2 regions of the Streptomyces sp. G7(2002) genome follow, and region 2 is predicted to be linked to the other one. Evidence: riboswitches for the same ligand, from Rfam matches in the RefSeq annotation. Region 2 holds a riboswitch; the other holds the start of a gene.

Region 1 (8,876 bases), 4.8 Mb from region 2:
GCAGCCGATGACGGCGACGGTGTCCCCGCTGCCCACCCCGCCGGTGTGCACGGCCGCTCCGTACCCCGCCATCACCCCGCAGCCGATCAGGCCGGCCGCTTCGGGACGGGCGCTGGGGTCGACCTTGACCGCCTGTCCGGCCGCGACCAGGGTCTTCTCGGCGAAGGCCCCGATGCCGAGCGCGGGGGCGAGCGGGGTCCCGTCCAGCAGGGTCATCGGCTGGCCTGCGTTGCGGGAGTCGAAGCAGTACCAGGGCCGGCCGCGGCGACAGGACCGGCAGCTGCCGCAGGGCGCCCGCCAGGCGAGGACGACGTAGTCGCCCGGGGCGAGATCGGTGACACCGGGGCCGACGGACTCGATGACGCCCGCCGCCTCATGGCCGAGCAGGAAGGGGAATTCCTCGCTGATCGCACCGTCCCGGTAGTGCAGGTCGGTGTGGCAGACCCCGCAGGCCTGCACGGCGACGAGCACTTCTCCCGGGCCGGGGTCCGGCACCACAATCGTCTGCAGCTCGACCGGTGCGCCTCGTTTCGCCGCGACGACGGCATGGACCTCGTGTGGCATGCCCTACCCCTCACTGTTGCGCACTGCACGACTGGTTGCGCGATGAGAGACATCGTGGAGACGCCGGATCGGCACCGTCAAGAGGTACGGGCCAGCTCTTGGTAAAGGACTCATGACGCACCCGGACACGGGGGCGGGGCCGGAACATCCGCTCCGGCCCCGCCCCCGCGCCCGCACCCGTCACCGGGTCAACAGGCGTACCCCATCCGCCGCGACAGCTCCTCGGCTGCGGCAACGGTGCCCTTGACGACCTCGGGCAGCCGCTCCTCGGCCAGCCGGTAGGCGGGCACCGACACACTGATCGCCCCGATCACCGCGCCGTCGTGCGCCCGCACCGGCGCCGCGACCGCGCGCAGCCCGAGCTCCAGCTCCTCGAACGCCACCGCGTAACCGCGCTCGACCACTTCGGCGAGCTCCCGGCGCAGCGCGGCGGCCGAGGTGACCGTCCGCTCGGTGAGCCGCGGCAACTTCCGTGCCAGCACGGCCTCCTGGACCGGTGCGGGCTGGAACGCGAGCAGCGCCTTGCCGCTGGAGGTGGCGTGCAGCGGTGTGCGCCGGCCGAGCCAGTTCTGCGCGGTGACCGACGCCGGGCCGCGCGCCTGCATGATGTTGACCGCGGCATCGCTCTCCAGCACCGCGATGTTGACCGTCTCCCCCATCTCCTCGGCCAGCTCCCGGCAGACCACCGCGCCTTCCTGCGAGATGTCCAGCCGTACGGCCGCCGCACCGGCCAGCCGCAGCACCCCGGCACCGAGGTAGTACTTGCCGCGCTCCTGCTCCTGCCCGACCAGCCCGCGGTTCTCCAGCACGCCCAGCAGCCGGAACGCGGTCGACTTGTGCACGCCCAGCTCATCGGCGACTTCGGTCACCCCGGCCTCGCCGTGCCGGGCCAGGATCTCCAGGACCGTCACGGCCCGGTCCACCGACTGCACACTGCCCGGCTGTTTCGGCGGCTTGTCCTCCGCCTGCCCCTCCACGATGTCCGTCATCTGTTGGATCTCACCACCTGGCACCCTGACCGAGGCCCGGGATTCGAAGGATCGGCATTTCCGGGGATCGCTTGACGCATCCGCTCCCCATCTGGATTCTGTTGCGCATAGCGCTTCATCGTGCGCACCGCGAAACTCGATGATACCGAACAGTAACAGGAGGACCCGTGATTCCTGTCTGCCATCTCGCCGATCTGCCCGCAGGCGAGTCCGTACGCATCGACACCGCACCTCCGATCGCCGTCTTCCACGCCGACGGGCAGCTGTACGCCATCGACGACACCTGCACCCACCAGGACGCCTCGCTCGCGGACGGCTGGCTGGAAGGGTGTCTGGTCGAATGCCCGCTGCACGCCGCTTCATTCGATCTCCGCACCGGAGCGCCGACCTGCCTGCCCGCCCGCCGGGCCGTGCGCACCCACCCCGTGACCGTCGAGGACGGCATGATCTACGTCCACCACCACGCCGCCGAGGAGGGCACCGCCGCATGAAGTCGGTCGCTGTCATCGGGGCCTCGCTGGCGGGCCTGTACGCCGCACGGGCCCTGCGCGCCCAAGGATTCGACGGCCGACTGGTGATCGTCGGGGAGGAACACCACCGCCCCTACGACCGGCCGCCGCTGTCCAAGGACTTCCTCACCGGCGCCACCGCTGACCAGGGTCAACTGGCCCTGGCCGACGCCGAGGAGATCGCCGAACTGGATGCCGAATGGCTGCTCGGCACCCGGGCCACCGGGCTCGACCTCCACGGGCGCACGGTGCTCCTCGACGGCGGCCGGTCCCTGACCACCGACGGTGTGGTCCTCGCCACCGGCGCCACCCCGCGCCGCCTCCCCGGCCCGGCACCCGCCGGAACCCACACCCTGCGCACCCTTGAGGACGCCCAGGCGCTCCGCGCGGAGCTGACCCGGGGCCCGGTCCGGGTCGTGGTGATCGGCGGGGGCTTCATCGGCGCCGAGGTCGCCTCGTCCTGCGCCCGCCTCGGCCATGACGTCACCGTGGTCGAGGCCGCCCCGCTCCCCCTCGTCCCCCAACTCGGCGACACCATGGCCGGGATCTGCTCCGCCCTCCACGCGGACCACGGTGTCACCCTGCTCACCGGAACCGGTGTCGCCCGCCTGCACGACGGCGGCGCGGGGAACCGCGTCACCGGGGTCGAGCTGGCCGACGGCCGGCTGCTCCCCGCCGAGGTGGTCGTCATCGGCATCGGGGTCCGCCCCAACACCGCCTGGCTGGAGGGCTCCGGACTCCCGCTCGACGACGGGGTGTGCTGCGACGCGGGCGGGGTCACCCCGCAGCCCCACATCGTGGCGGTCGGCGATGTCGCCAGGGTGGACGGCATCCGCGCCGAGCACTGGACCAGCGCCACCGAACAGGCCGCCGTCGCCGCACAGAACCTGCTCGCCGGCGGCACCGTCGCCACCCACCGGAGCCTGCCGTACTTCTGGTCCGACCAGTACGGCGTGCGCATCCAGTTCGCCGGCCGGCGACTGCCCACCGACACCCCGCGCATCGTCGAGGGCTCGCCCGACGACCGCAGCTTCCTCGCCTGCTACGAACGCGACGGGCGCACCACCGCCGTCCTGGCCCTCGACCGCCCCCGCCCCTTCATGCGCCTCCGCCGCGAACTCGCCCGCGCCACCCAGCCGGTCACCACCTGACCTCCCTACAGGAAGGCGCAACAGCGGGAACGGGAGCCGGATGACGACGGCGGAGTGGCGCCTGCGGAGTGACGAATGTGGCGCAGCAGACAGTGAGAAGCGGATGACGGCGCCGCTGTGCTGTGTTCGGAACAGCGGAACGTCTGCCGGCCGGCGGCGTTCCGCGACCGCGTTCTCTTCCTAGGAGACCCACACGTGACTCCCAGCGCCTCCGCCACCCGAGCGGCCCAGACACTCTCCCGTCCCTTCGCCCTGGGCGGCCTCACCGTGCCGAACCGGATAGCCATGGCGCCGATGACCCGCGAGTTCTCGCCGGGCGGTGTCCCGGGCGCCGATGTCGCGGACTATTACGCGCGCCGCGCCGCCGGCGGCGTCGGCCTGATCATCACGGAGGGGACCTACGTCCAGCACGCCGCCGCCGGAACCAGCGGCGCCGTGCCCCGCTTCCACGGTGAGGACGCGCTCGACGGCTGGGGGCGGGTCGTGGCGGCGGTCCATGCGGCGGGCGGGACGCTCATGCCGCAGCTGTGGCACGTCGGCATGGCCCGCCAGGCGGGCGCTCCGCCGTTCCCCGACGCCCCGCCGTCCGGCCCGTCCGGGATCGCCCTCGACGGCACACCCTCCGGGCACGCCATGACCCAGCGGGATCTCGACGATGTCATCGCGGCCTTCGCCGAGGCGGCGGCCACGGCCGAGCGGCTCGGCTTCGACGGCGTCGAACTGCACGGTGCACACGGCTACTTGATCGACCAGTTCCTGTGGTCGGGCACCAACCGGCGTACCGACGCCTACGGCGGCAGCCCCACCGCCCGTACACGCTTCGCCGCCGAGATCGTGGCGGCCTGCCGGGAAGCGGTCTCCCCGGACTTCCCGGTCCTCTTCAGGATGTCCCAGTGGAAGATGAACAACTACCAGGCCCGCCTGGCCGATTCGCCGGAGGAGCTCCAGGCGGTCGTGGCGCCGCTGACCGAGGCCGGCGTCACCGCGTTCCACTGCTCGACGCGCCGCTACTGGCTTCCCGAGTACGAGGACTCGGACCTCAACCTCGCGGGATGGGTCAAGAAGCTCTCCGGCCGGCCGACCATCACCGTGGGCTCCGTCGGACTCGACAACGAGTTCATCGGGACGTTCAAGGGCGAACAGGCGGGCGTCGCCGGCATCGACCGGCTGCTGGACAGGCTGGAGCGGGACGAGTTCGACCTCGTCGCCATCGGGCGGGCCCTGCTCGGCGACCCGGAGTGGGCCGCCAAGATCTTCGAGGGCCGCACCGACGCCCTCGTACCGTTCGACGCCTCGATGCTGCGGACGCTGAGCTGACACCGGACGCACCGGGCGCGGCCGTTCCGCTCCGCGCCCGGCGCCCGCACCGCTCCGCCGGGCGGCTCAGCTCTCCGCACCGTCGCGTGGCTCGATGCGGTAGGTGAACGCGGCGCCTCCGGGGTCGATGGCCGTCGCCCCACCGTCGACAGTGAGGACCGCGCCGTTGACGAAGGAAGCGGCGGGTGAGAGCAGCCAGCTGATCGCCTCCGCGACCTCCTGCGGCTGCCCGGCGCGGCCCACGGGGAGCAGCCGGGTGGCCTCCTCGTACGCGGCATCCACCCCGCCGTCCGCCAGCCCGGCCTCCTCGGCGAAGCGCGCCATCCGCCGGTCGGCCATCTCCGTACGCACCCAGCTGGGGCAGACGACATTGGCGCGCAGCCCGTCCCGCCCGTAGTCGACGGCGAGGGAGCGGCACAGCTGGAGCAGCGCCGCCTTGGAGGTCGCATAGGCGGCATTGCCGTCGCCGTTGCGCAGAGCCGAGACGGAGGCGACGGCGACCACCGCACCCCGTGCGGCCAACAGGTGGGGAAGGGCGGCGCGTTGGAGCAGGAACGGGCCGGTGACATTGGTGGTCATGACGGCCTCCCAGTCCTCGACGGACAGGTCGCCGACGGCACCGCTGCGGGCGATACCGGCGTTGAGAACCAGTCCGTCGAGCCTTCCGTAGGCGGATACGGCCGTCTCGACGAGGCCTTGCACCGCCTCGGGATCCGCGGCGTCCGAAGGATGGGCCAGCGCTCCGGTCTCCTCGGCCAGGCGGTGCAGCGGTTCGGGCCGGCGGCCGGAGATCACCACCTGGTGCCCGGCCGCCCGCAGCAGCCGGGCGGTGGCGGCGCCGATCCCCGTACCGCCGCCCGTCACAATGACAACTCGCTGTTCCGCCATGGTCGTTCCAGCCTCCGAGGATGGTCGCCTACCGACCTCGTGATCATACGGACGGCCCTCGCGAGCCGGGCGGACATTTCCGGCCCCTAACCGCACCCCGGCGGCCGGCGGTCAGCCCGCGTTCAGCTGGGCGGCCGCGGCGTCCACGGTCTGGGTGAGCAGGGTGGCGATGGTCATGGGGCCGACGCCGCCGGGGACCGGGGTGATCAGGGCGGCGCGGGTGCGCGCCGAGTCGAAGTCCACATCGCCGACGTTGCCCGGGTTGGAGCCGGCGTCTATCACGACGGCCCCGGGCTTGAGGTGCTCACCGCTCAGGAACCGGGGCCGGCCGACGGCCGCGATCAGGACATCGGCCTCCTTGGTGAGCGACGCCAGGTCGGTGGTGCGGGAGTGGCAGTAGGTGACGGTGGCATTGCGGCCGAGCAGCAGCATCCCCACCGGCTTGCCGAGGATCGCGCTGCGGCCGACCACGACGGCGTGCTTGCCGGCCAGGTCGACGTCATAGTGGTCCAGCAGCCGGAGGATGCCGCCGGGCGTGCAGGAGGCGAAGCCGTCCAGGCCGAAACTCATCGCGGCGAAGGAGTGGCAGGTGACGCCGTCGACGTCCTTCTCGGGGGCGATCGCCTCGAACGCGGCCCGCTCGTCGATGTGCGGGCCGGCCGGGTGCTGCAGCAGGATGCCGTGCACGGTGGGGTCGTTCGACAGCGCGGTGATCGTGTCGACCAGCTCCGCGGTCGTGGTGGCGGCGGGCAGTGCGACATGCCGGGAGAGAATTCCGGCCTTGGCGCACCGGTTGCGCTTCATGCGTACATACGTCACCGAGGCGGGGTCCTCGCCGACGAGAACGGTCGCCAGACACGGGGCCGTGCCGGTCCGTTCGGTGAGGTCGGCCGCGCGCCGGGCGGCCTGTTCGACCATGCTGCGGGCCAGTGCGCTGCCGTCCATGAGGCGGGCTTCCGGGGACATGGGCTGCTCCTGAGCGTCGTGTGGGATCGCCCAGGCGCGCGGCACGGACCGTGGATGGCCGAGCCGCTCCCCGGTGGTACTCCACCCAAGCGCCAGTCACGGCTCGGCGCCCACTGTAATCGACGTCTGATCGTCCGCCCAGGGGCGGCATCGGCCCCAGCCCCGGCTGCGGCGGCTACGGCAGGCGACGCCCTTCGACGGCCCGGATACCTCCGGCGCACGACGGCGCAGGCTCGTCACCCCCCTCCCTGACCGGGTGCGGAGAGAGGTGGTTGAGGGGCGGCGGTGGCCTCCCATTGGCTGAGGATGCCGTCCCAGTCGTGCTGGGCAGCGGTGATGGCGTTGGCATCCCAGGTGGGCTGGGTGGGCTGCTGATACTGCTGGTGTTCCTCGTACACCCGGTATTCCTGGTACTCCTGCGGGTCCGGGTAGTTCTGATACGGCTGCTGCTTCCAGGGCTCATGCTCGTAGTGCTCCCGTGGAGGCTGCTGTGGTCGCTCGCGCCAGGTCAGGTGGGGGGTCTCGGGCTGTGGGGAGGACGGGGGACTGACCATCCGGCGGTGCCGGCCCGTGCGGTCCGACGCCGGGGGCTGGACCGGGCGGCTCTCGGCGGACAGCTGTTGTGCGCGGGCCACCAGCAGCCGGACGTCGAGACCGAGTTCGGTGGCCAGGGCGGTGAGGTCAACTCCGTTGTGCCAGCTGCTCATCAGGACGGCGTCCAGCGCCGGTGCCCAGGCCGGCTCGGAGGGGGGCTGGGGCACGGCGACCGGGACTGCCTGCGGTGGGGCCGAGGGGCCCGGAGGGTGCACGGCGGCCCCTGGGGCGGCGGCCGTCTGCGCGGGCTGCGGTGCGGGGGCCTGCTGCGCGGGCTGCTGCGGTGCGGGGGGTTGCTCGCACGCGGGCTGTGCGAGCAGGCTCTTGGCGACCGCGCGGGCGTCTTCCTTGCCCACCGTGCGCCGGGCCAGCCGCACTTCGCGTTCGTCCAGGCCGAGCAGCTCCGCCACCACCGCGTCACTGCCCACGGTCACGGCGAAGGCGGCCAGGGTCCGCGAACGGCGGGCCTCGGCCTCGTCGAGGAGTCCCTGCGTCCGGCGGACCTCGTCATCGCTGCTGCAAAACGCTTGTGCGAGTACCGCGTGGCGCTCCCACAACTCCCTCGGTTCCATGACTGCGACAACGTTCCTTCGTCCGGATTGGACCGCTTCCCGGCTATAGATCACTGCATAAGGTGATATTCGATGGAGACCCGTCCCTGCCTGCCTGGCGGAAGTACGGACGGCTGCAAAAATACGCAGTGACCCCAGCGTCGAAGAATCGTTTCTACGGCCATGAGCGTCCCCTCTTCCGGCACCGTCGCAGGTCACGGACAGACGTCCCTCCCCCGCCCCGGGCAGATGCCGCGGTGGATCACCGCGGAGGTCATCAGGCAGACACCGGTGTACGCCGGGCTGGTGAAGCAGTGGACCGAGCGTGCCGCCACGGTGCCCGGGGTCGCCGATCCCGAGTGGCAGCGCCTGGTCTCCTACCGTGCCCTGATGGAGGAGACCGAGAGCGCCCTCACGGCCCTCCGGCCCCATCGCGCGCCCGACGTACTGCCGCCGAGAAAGCCGTCGGTCCCGTCGGCCCGGCCCGCCCGTCTGGACGCCGGAACCGGCTCCGCCGCGGCTGCCGGGCCGGCGGCACCCCGGCCGGAGTACCGTTGAGTTGTCGAGGATTTCCCGCTGTCCGGCGACTGCGCCGACAGCGGCTTTGACCAGCGACGGAGCCCGGGTGAGCGCAACGGATGACACGGACTTCAGCCCGATCGGGGTGATCGGGCGGGTGACCGTCTCGATCCCGACCGACGGCCCGGGTGAGGTGCTGCTGCCCGTACGCGGCGGCACCGAAGCCTTCGCCGCCTGGTCCCGCGAGCCCATCGCCCGGCACACGCAGGTCATCGTGGTGGAGCACACCTCGGCGCGGTCGGTGATCGTCGCGCCGCTGCCCGCGTGACCCGGCGGTCCCGCAGACCGGGCCCGCCGACCACGTGAGCACTCCCCTTTCCCGCGGCCGTCCCCGCGCCCCGGCCGAGGCCGGTCGCACCGGACCAGGAGCCTTCCGATGTTGTTCTGGCATGTTCCGGCGCCGAACGAGGCGCTGTTGATCTCCGGCTCGAAGCGCCGGGCCGGGGACGCCCAATTCCGTATCGTCACCGGCCATGGCTGCTGGGTCCTGCCCGTCAAACAGAAGGCGTCCGTGCTGTCGCTGTCGCTGCGGGAGGCGGAGATCTCCGAGGACTGCGTCACCCAGCAGGGCATCCGGCTCGGCGTCCGGGCGGTTGCCGTCTTCAAGGTCGGGGACGACCAGACGTCCATCGCCAACGCCGCGCGCCGGTTCCTCTCCGAGCAGGCCACCATGGAAGAGCTGGTGGGGCGGATCTTCGCCGGTCATCTGCGCTCGATCGTCGGCGGACTGACCGTCGAGCAGATCATCCGGGAGCGGGACCGGGTCGC
Region 2 (8,876 bases):
ACGGCACCGGCCCGGCCAAGATGCTGGAGTACAACGCCGATACGCCGACCTCGCTGGTCGAGGCCGCCAGCCCGCAGTGGTTCTGGATGGAGGAGCGCTTTCCCGGCGCCGACCAGTGGAACTCGCTGCACGAGCGGCTGGTGGCGGCCTGGAAGCGGCAGGCCCCGCTGCTGCCGCCCGGCGCACCGCTGCACTTCGCGCACTCGGCGGGCGACGAGCTCGGCGAGGATCTGATGACCGTCGCCTATCTGGAGGAGACGGCGCAGCAGGCGGGCCTGGAGACGGTCGCCATCTCGATGGAGGACATCGGCTGGGACCGGCTGTCGGGCCGCTTCGTCGATCAGCGGCTGCGCTTCATGCGGGCCTGTTTCAAGCTCTACCCGTGGGAGTGGCTGGCCACCGACGACTTCGGCCCGTACGTCCTGGACACCCTCGACAACGGCGGCGGCACCGGCTCCACCCTCTGGATCGAGCCCGCCTGGAAGATGCTGCTCTCCAACAAGGCGCTGCTGGCGATCCTGTGGGAGCTGTATCCGGGGCATCCGAATCTGCTGCCCGCCTACCTCGACGGGCCGCGCGAGCTGGCACACACCCGTGGTTACGTCGCCAAGCCACTGCTCGGCCGGGAGGGCGCCGGGGTCACCCTGCACGAGCCGGGCGCCGAACCGGTGCTGCGGGGACCCGAGGACCCCTGCTGCTACCAGGAGCTGGCCCCGCTCCCGGACTTCGACGGCAACCGCGTCGTCCTCGGCGCCTGGGTCGTCGAGGACGAGGCGGCGGGCCTCGGCATCCGGGAGTCGGCGGGACCGGTCACCGATGAGTACGCGCGGTTCTTGCCGCATGTGATCCGCTGAATCCGCCGGGGGGCCCGCTCGGGCTCCCCGGTCAGGGGTACAGCCGAACTTCTATGTGTGGACCGACGCCGGCCCGAGAGCGGTCAAGCGCCCGCCCCGGCTCTTGGCCACCCGGCGGACATCGGCAAGGGCCGCGGTCAGTTCAACGGCCAGCAGGTGCAGTTCCCCGGGCGTCCACGCCAGTGCGGCAAGCACTCGGCGGGCCTCGTCGATGAGATCGCCGGCAGAACTGAGCTGCTCCTCCTCCACCTGGTCGGCGATGCGGGAGACATATCCGGTCCCGTCGCCTGCCAGGAAGCACGGTTTGCCGTCCGGGCTGGTCCACGGCAGCAGCCGGACGAAGACCCTCGCTGCAGCGTTGGGCATGTCGTCAACTCCCTTGTAGTTGAGGGCCACGCCCCCGGGCCGTCCACCACGGTCGCGGGGGTCCTCCCTGTCTTGCGAGGAGGGCCTTCCTCGCTCTGGGCAACGGCTCCGCTACGCCCAGCGGTACGGTGGCACTGGAAGCGGCTTTTAAGAGCTTTAAGTGCTCGTGCACACCGGGGAGTTGAGGGCTAGTGGGCACTCGGGAACCGAACCGGCACCTTGAACGGCTTTACCGGCAGACCGGCTGGACGCTGCGGCAGTTCGTCCAGACCGTGAACCGCATCGGCACCGAGCGGGGAACCCCGCTCAAGTACCGCGAGCCGTCGGCCCATCAGTGGTGCCGAGGTCACCTGCCGAAGGAGCAGGTCAGACCGCTGATCGTGGAGGCCCTGGCACGGAAGCTGGGACGTCCGGTCACGCATGCCGAGGTGGGATTCCCCGCACCGGCCAATAGCTCCGATGCCACTCCGGGCACGGTTGAAGGGCTGATCGATCTCAGTAGGGGAGATATGGACCCCTCGCGCCGCGGCGTTCTCGGTATAGGGCTTTTTTCCGTTGCGCTGACGGTGCCCAATTGGCCGGATGTGGTGGGCAGGATGGAAGCCGTTCAAAGTGGTCGACCCCGGCGCATTGGCATGCCGGAGGTCGACATGGTCATTGCCATGACCGAACGAGTGTCAGAACTGGACGACCAATTCGGCGGGCGCCACGCCCGTCCGATGGCAGCGGCTTTTTTGGTGAACACAGTCACCCCGTATCTACGGGCTGACGCCTCCGAGCCGGTACGCAAAGCGATGATGTCGGCTGCTGCCGACTTGTGCTATCTCACGGGGTACATGGCGGTGGACGAAGGCGTTCACGGCCTTGCGCAACAGTATTACCTCAAGGCGTTGGAACTTGCCGGAGCGGCAGAGGATCACTTGACGTACTGCACAACGCTTCGGGGGATGAGTGTGCAGGCTGTTGACCTACGGCACGGCAGGCAGGCAATGCGGCTCGCTGACGCTGCGGCTGCCGCGTCTCCGCAAGCCGGCCCGCGAATGCGCGCCTTCCTTGCCGGGCAGCAGGCGCACACCTCCGCGCAAATCGGCGACCACAGCAAGGCGCTGATGTATCTACGAGAGGCCGAGGTGGCCATGGAGAGGGCTGAGTCAAGGGGGAAGGCGTTCGGCTCATACGATCCGGCAGCCCTGAATTACCACACCAGCCAGGTCCGGTACGAACTCGGCGATGTTCCCGGCTCCATCAAGGCCATGCAGGAATCGGACAAGGTGCGCTACAGCGTTTACCGTCGCGCTCGCGTACGCCACCGCGCCACCTTGGCCGAGCGGCAACTGGAAATCGGCCACCTCGAAGCAGCATGCGCGACATGGCATCTCGCCCTGGACGATTACCCTCTGGTGCAGTCGGGGCGGGCAGATCAGCGCATGCAAACAATGTTCAAACTCATCCGCCCCCACCTCAAGAACCCCGCAGCCCGCGAACTCGACGAACGCGCCCGGCTCGTCACCCCGGCCTCACTCTCCGCCTGAGGGCTGTCGCGTGCGACGGCGGCCGAGCAGGGCGCTTCCCACAATCACCAGGCCGATGGCGATGACCTTGGCGGCCCAGTAGTAGCCGACCGCCGGCTCATCCGGGGTGCCGGGCAGCCGGAAGAAGGCCCATGCCGCCGCGAGGCCGCCGAAGACGATCAGTGCGACAGCGCCCCACGTCCCGAGGTCCGCCCACCAGGGCCCCGGGAGGTGACCCCGCTCGTCGGTCTGCTCAACGTCCTTGTCGGCCATGGTCTGTTCTCCTGGGCACAGGGTGGCGGTCGCGGGGGAAGACGCGGGCCCGGCGCGGAAGGTTCACCGGGCCGAACGTCCCCTGCTGGAGCCGACATCCTGAGGAGAACGGCACGCGCCCCGCCTCATCCCTCCAGCACCCCCCGCAGCTGATCGAGCCCCCAGTCCAGGTCCTCCTTGCTGATGACCAGCGGCGGCGCGAGCCGGATCGTCGAGCCGTGGGTGTCCTTGACCAGCACCCCGCGCGCCATCAGCTGTTCGGAGATCTCCCGTCCCGTGCCGCGCGACGGGTTGATGTCCACACCGGCCCACAGTCCGCGGCCGCGCACCGCGTCCACCGCGCCGCCGCCCACCAGCAGCCCCAGCTCGCTGTGCAGATGTTCGCCCAGTTCCACGGCCTGCTGCTGGAATTCACCGGTCCGCAGCATCGCCATGACCTCCAGCGCCACCGCGCAGGCGAGCGGGTTCCCGCCGAACGTCGAGCCGTGCTCGCCGGGGGCGAAGACGCCCAGCACCTCGCGGGAGGAGACCACCGCCGAGACCGGCACCACCCCGCCGCCCAGCGCCTTGCCGAGCACATACATGTCGGGCACCACGCCCTCGTGCTCACAGGCGAAGGTCCGGCCGGTGCGGCCCAGCCCCGACTGGATCTCATCGGCGATGAACAGCACGTTCCGGCTGCGGGTCAGCTCCCGTACGCCCGCCAGGTAGCCCGGCGGCGGCACCAGCACGCCCGCCTCGCCCTGGATCGGCTCCAGCAGCACCGCGACCGTGTCGGCGTCGACGGCGGCCTCCAGCGCGGGCAGATCGCCGTACGGGACGATCTCGAAGCCGGGGGTGTACGGGCCGAAGTCGGCGCGTGCCTCGGGGTCGGTGGAGAAGGAGACGATGGTGGTCGTCCGGCCGTGGAAGTTGTTGTCCGCGACGATGATCTTCGCCCGGCCGTCCGGGACGCCCTTGACCTTGTAGCCCCATTTACGGGCCGTCTTCACCGCCGTCTCGACCGCCTCGGCGCCGGTGTTCATCGGGAGCACCAGCTCCATCCCGCACAGCTCCGCCAGCTGGGTGCAGAAGTCGGCGAACCGGTCGTGATGGAAGGCGCGTGAGGTGAGTGTGACCCGCTCCAGCTGTGCCGTGGCCGCGTCGAGCAGCCGGCGGTTGCCGTGCCCGAAGTTCAGTGCGGAGTACCCGGCGAGCATGTCCAGGTAGCGGCGGCCGTCGACGTCCGTCACCCAGGCGCCCTCGGCGGTGGCCACGACGACGGGCAGCGGGTGGTAGTTGTGCGCGCTGTGGGCTTCGGCGGCCGCGATGCCGCGTTCCGTGGACGTCACCGGTGACTCCGTTCGGTAGGCCGTGCGGGCGCGGGCACTGCCGCGTCCCTCTCCATTGTTGCGCCCGCCCGGACCGCCCGGCCTGCGAAGATCCGCCGGACAGGGCCCCGGGGGGTGTCCTAGACTCTGCGTTGCGCACTGCGACTGGCGTACGGGGAAGCAACCTCGAGGAAGCGGTGCGCGGCAACCATCACGAGGTGCCGCCCCGCCTGGGCACCCCGGGACCACGACCGGCAACACCGATCGACCGCCCCGGAGGACGCCATGTCACAGCCGCATGTCTCACAGCCCCATGCCGCACAGCCCCTTTCGCATCCCGCGCTGAGCGCCGCCGACCCCGAACTGGCCGCACTGGTCGGCGCCGAGGAGCAGCTCCAGGCCGACACGCTGCGACTGATCCCCAGCGAGAACTACGTCTCCGCCGCCGTCCTGGAAGCCACCGGCACCGTCCTGCAGAACAAGTACAGCGAGGGGTACGCGGGCCGTCGCTACTACGAAGGCCAGCAGAACATCGACCGGGTCGAGACGCTGGCCGTCGAGCGGGCCAAGGCCGTCTTCGGCGTGGAGCACGCCAACGTCCAGCCGTACTCCGGCTCGCCCGCCAACCTCGCCGCCTACCTCGCCTTCGCCGAGCCCGGCGACACCGTGCTCGGCATGGCGCTGCCGATGGGCGGGCACCTCACGCACGGCTGGGGCGTCTCGGCGACCGGTACGTGGTTCCGCGGGGTGCAGTACGGCGTACGCCCCGACAGCGCGCTGATCGACTTCGACGAGGTGCGCGACCTCGCCCGCAAGGAACGCCCGAAGATCATCTTCTGTGGCGGTACCGCCGTCCCCCGCACCATCGACTTCGCCGCCTTCGGCGAGATCGCACGGGAGGTCGACGCCGTACTCGTCGCGGACATCGCGCACATCGCCGGCCTGATCGCGGGCGGCGCCCACCCGTCGCCCGTACCGCACGCGGACGTCATCTCGACCACCACGCACAAGACCCTGCGCGGCCCGCGCGGCGCCATGCTGATGTCCCGGGCGAGCCACGCCAAGGCCGTCGACAAGGCCGTTTTCCCCGGTCTGCAGGGCGGCCCGCACAACCACACCACCGCCGCCATCGCGGTGGCGCTGCGCGAGGCGGCCGCCCCGTCCTTCCGTGACTACGCGCACGCCGTCGTCGCCAACGCCAAGGCGCTCGCCGAGGCGCTGCTGGCCCGCGGCTACGACCTGGTCTCCGGCGGCACCGACAACCACCTGGTGCTGATCGACCTCACCTCGAAGGACGTCCCGGGCAAGGTCGCCGCGAAGGCGCTGGACCGGGCCGGCATCGTCGTCAACTACAACACCGTCCCCTTCGACCCGCGTAAGCCCTTCGACCCCTCCGGCATCCGCATCGGCACCCCGTCCCTCACCTCCCGCGGACTGGGCACGGACCGGATGCCGCTGGTCGCCGAGTGGATCGACCGCAGCGTCCAGGCCGCGGCGAAGGGCGACGAGGAGGCGCTGGCGGTGATCCGTACGGAGGTGGCCGAGCTGATGGCGGCCTACCCGGCGCCGGGGCTGCCGACGGCCTGAGGCTCGCGGTGTACCGGGGCACCCGTCGCCCCGGTACACCGCTCACCGGCCGTGATCAGCCGGTGAGCCGGACCGGCAGGACATGGGTGCTGTTGCCGATGAAGCTCTGGTGCGGCGGCAGCTCCGCGTCCGGGACGGCGAGGTCCAGCGCCGGATAGCGGGTGAAGAGCGCCTCCAGGGCGACGGTCGCCTCCAGCCGGGCCAGCGGCGCGCCCAGGCAGTAGTGCGGTCCGTGGCCGAAGGAGAGATGCCGGGTGGCGGGCCGCCGGGTGACGTCGAACCGGTCCGCGTCGGCCCCGTACGCCTCCGGGTCCCGGCCGGCCGCGGAGTAGGAGGCCAGCATCGGGGTGCCACGCGGCACGACCGTGCCGCCGAGCTCCAGGTCCCGGACCGGATAGCGGAACGGGAAGTGGGCGACCGGGCTGTCGTGGCGCAGCGTCTCCTCGACCACGTCGTCCCAGGTCGCCCGCCCGGCCCGGACCAGCTCCAGCTGCTCGCGGCCGGTGCACAGGGCCCGCACCGCGTTGGTGATCAGATTGAGCGTGGTCTCATGCCCGGCGATGATCATCAGCAGCAGGGTGCCGACCAGCTCCCGTGCGCTCAGCCGGTCGCCGTCCTCCTCCTGGGCGGCGAGCAGCGCGCTGGTCAGATCGTCCCCGGGGTCCGCCCGCCGGGCCTCGGCGACCTCCCCGAGGACGGCGGTGATCTCACGGTTGGCCGCCTGCACCTCGTCCGCCGTGCCGGTCGTGCCCACGATCAGGTTCGACAGCTCGTGCAGCCGGTCCCGCAAGGCGGCGTCCACGCCCAGCAGTTCGCAGATCACGCTCATCGGCAGCGGATAGGCGAAGTGCCGGCGCAGATCCACCGTGCCGTCGGCCGCGGCGGCGCCCGGCAGCCCGTCCAGCAGCGCGGCCGTCAGCTCCACCACCCGGGGCCGCAGGGCCGCCACCCGCCGCGGGGTGAACACCTTGGTCACCAGGCCGCGCAGCCGCCGGTGGTCCGCGCCGTCGGCCGTGGTCATCCCGTCGACGGTGGCGAAGGTGGTCAGCGGCCAGCCGGGCGGCACGGTGCCGTCGTGCAGCGCCGCGAAGTGGCAGGCGTTCTTGGCGACTTCGGGGTGCGCGAGGACCTCGCGCAGCACCGCATGGTGGGTGACGGCGACGGCCGGCACCTCCCCGGGCAGCAGGACGGGGACCACCGCCCCGGCCTCCCGCAGCAGCGCATCGGCCGCGGCCCGGCCGGCGCCGCCGGAGGCGAGCCGGTGCGGCGGCCCGCCTCCGGGGCGCACGGGGCAGGTGGCTCCGGGCGGGGGGAGGGGCGCGGGGGCGGTGCGGCGGTCGTCGTCGGAGATCGGCTGTCCGTCGGTCATCAGCGGTCCTCACAGATCGGGTGGCGGTGATCCGGGGCGGTCGCGCGGCCGCAACAGGCCCACGATTCCAGGTCCCGGCCGCCCCGAACAGCCCGCCGAGGCGCAGACGGCGGCGGTCCGCCGGGTGGGCCCGCCGCGCCGCCGGGAGGGGCCCGCCGCGCCACGGCCCGCCGGGCCCGTCGCCGCACGCGCCACCACGCGCCGTTGCCCTCTCCCCGACCTGAGACAATCAATGACATGGCTCTCGATCGCCCGCCCGTCGCCCACCACCACCCCCAGGGGAATGGCTCCGCCATGCAGCAACGTCCGCGTGTGCTCTCCGGCATTCAGCCCACCGCCGGCTCCTTCCACCTCGGCAATTACCTCGGTGCGGTACGCCAGTGGGTGGCGCTGCAGGAGTCCCACGACGCCTTCTACATGGTGGTCGACCTGCATGCGATCACCGTCCCGCAGGACCCGGCGGAACTGCGCAGCAACACCCGGATCGCGGCCGCCCAGCTGCTGGCCGCCGGTCTCGACCCGGAGCGCTGCACGCTCTTCGTCCAGAGCCATGTGCCCGAGCACGCCCAGCTCGGCTGGGTCATGAACTGCCTCACCGGCTTCGGCGAGGCGTCCCGTATGACCCAGTTCAAGGACAAGGCCGCCAAGCAGGGCGCCGACCGCACCTCCGTCGGCCTGTTCACGTACCCGATCCTGCAGATCGCCGACATCCTGCTCTACCAGGCCCACCAGGTCCCGGTTGGTGAGGACCAGCGCCAGCACATCGAGCTGACCCGCGACCTCGCCGAGCGCTTCAACAGCCGCTACGGCGACACCTTCACGATGCCGGCGCCGTACATCCTCAAGGAGACGGCGAAGATCTACGATCTCCAGGACCCCTCGGCCAAGATGAGCAAGTCGGCCGCCAGCCCCAAGGGCCTGATCAACCTCCTCGACGAGCCGAAGGTCTCCGCGAAGAAGGTCAAGAGCGCGGTCACGGACACCGACACGGTGATCCGCTACGACGCCGAGAACAAGCCCGGTGTCTCCAACCTCCTCACCATCTACTCCACCCTCACCGGCACCTCGATCCCGGAGCTGGAGCAGAAGTACGAGGGCAAGATGTACGGCGCTCTCAAGACCGACCTCGCCGAGGTGATGGTCGATTTCGTCACACCGTTCCGGGACCGTACGCAGGAATATCTGGACGACCCCGAGACGCTGGACGCGATCCTGGCCAAGGGTGCGGAGAAGGCCCGCGCGGTGGCCGCCGAGACCCTCGCCACCACCTATGACCGGCTCGGATTCCTGCCGGCCAAGCACTGACGGCAGCCGTCCGCGCGGTGGGCCACGGCCGGCCGCGCGGACCCCGCCGAGCCAGGGGGCCCCGCCCGTGGGCCCCTTGTCCGCTTGCAACAGGACCGAGGACGCTCCCCGAGAAGGGCGCGCACCCGGCACACTAAGAGGGTGCGCGAGCGCGCCGCACACACGTCAGGAGGGAGAACGCAGTGGGGACCGTAACGCTGGGCGTTTCGATCGCGGTCCCGGAGCCTTACGGCAGCTTCCTCCAGCGGAAGCGCGAGAGCTTCGGGGACCCTGCCGCACCCGGCATCCCCACGCATATCAC

Evidence for each region. A riboswitch is a leader RNA that binds a small molecule or an ion and turns the genes downstream of it on or off. The one in region 2 is predicted to bind ZMP and ZTP.
Region 1: another riboswitch for ZMP and ZTP. It lies ahead of NUT86_RS04620 (bifunctional 5,10-methylenetetrahydrofolate dehydrogenase/5,10-methenyltetrahydrofolate cyclohydrolase); the one in region 2 lies ahead of NUT86_RS25605 (serine hydroxymethyltransferase).

What each region holds. Positions count from the first base shown of each region.
Region 1 covers NZ_CP102609.1:1,198,451-1,207,326, forward strand. The annotation lists gene NUT86_RS04590 (S-(hydroxymethyl)mycothiol dehydrogenase) at 1-564, opposite strand, end outside; gene NUT86_RS04595 (IclR family transcriptional regulator) at 753-1,553, opposite strand; gene NUT86_RS04600 (bifunctional 3-phenylpropionate/cinnamic acid dioxygenase ferredoxin subunit) at 1,721-2,044, shown strand; gene NUT86_RS04605 (NAD(P)/FAD-dependent oxidoreductase) at 2,041-3,213, shown strand; gene NUT86_RS04610 (NADH:flavin oxidoreductase) at 3,409-4,530, shown strand; gene NUT86_RS04615 (SDR family NAD(P)-dependent oxidoreductase) at 4,597-5,418, opposite strand; gene NUT86_RS04620 (bifunctional 5,10-methylenetetrahydrofolate dehydrogenase/5,10-methenyltetrahydrofolate cyclohydrolase) at 5,530-6,384, opposite strand; ZMP/ZTP riboswitch at 6,406-6,494, opposite strand; gene NUT86_RS04625 (hypothetical protein) at 6,621-7,550, opposite strand; gene NUT86_RS04630 (hypothetical protein) at 7,713-8,087, shown strand; gene NUT86_RS04635 (hypothetical protein) at 8,155-8,376, shown strand; gene NUT86_RS04640 (SPFH domain-containing protein) at 8,485-8,876, shown strand, end outside.
Region 2 covers NZ_CP102609.1:6,018,326-6,027,201, forward strand. The annotation lists gene NUT86_RS25580 (glutathionylspermidine synthase family protein) at 1-854, shown strand, start outside; gene NUT86_RS25585 (hypothetical protein) at 906-1,220, opposite strand; gene NUT86_RS25590 (tetratricopeptide repeat protein) at 1,412-2,752, shown strand; gene NUT86_RS25595 (hypothetical protein) at 2,738-3,004, opposite strand; gene rocD (ornithine--oxo-acid transaminase) at 3,130-4,335, opposite strand; ZMP/ZTP riboswitch at 4,466-4,557, shown strand; gene NUT86_RS25605 (serine hydroxymethyltransferase) at 4,600-5,901, shown strand; gene NUT86_RS25610 (cytochrome P450 family protein) at 5,957-7,270, opposite strand; gene trpS (tryptophan--tRNA ligase) at 7,565-8,575, shown strand; gene NUT86_RS25620 (2'-5' RNA ligase family protein) at 8,758-8,876, shown strand, end outside.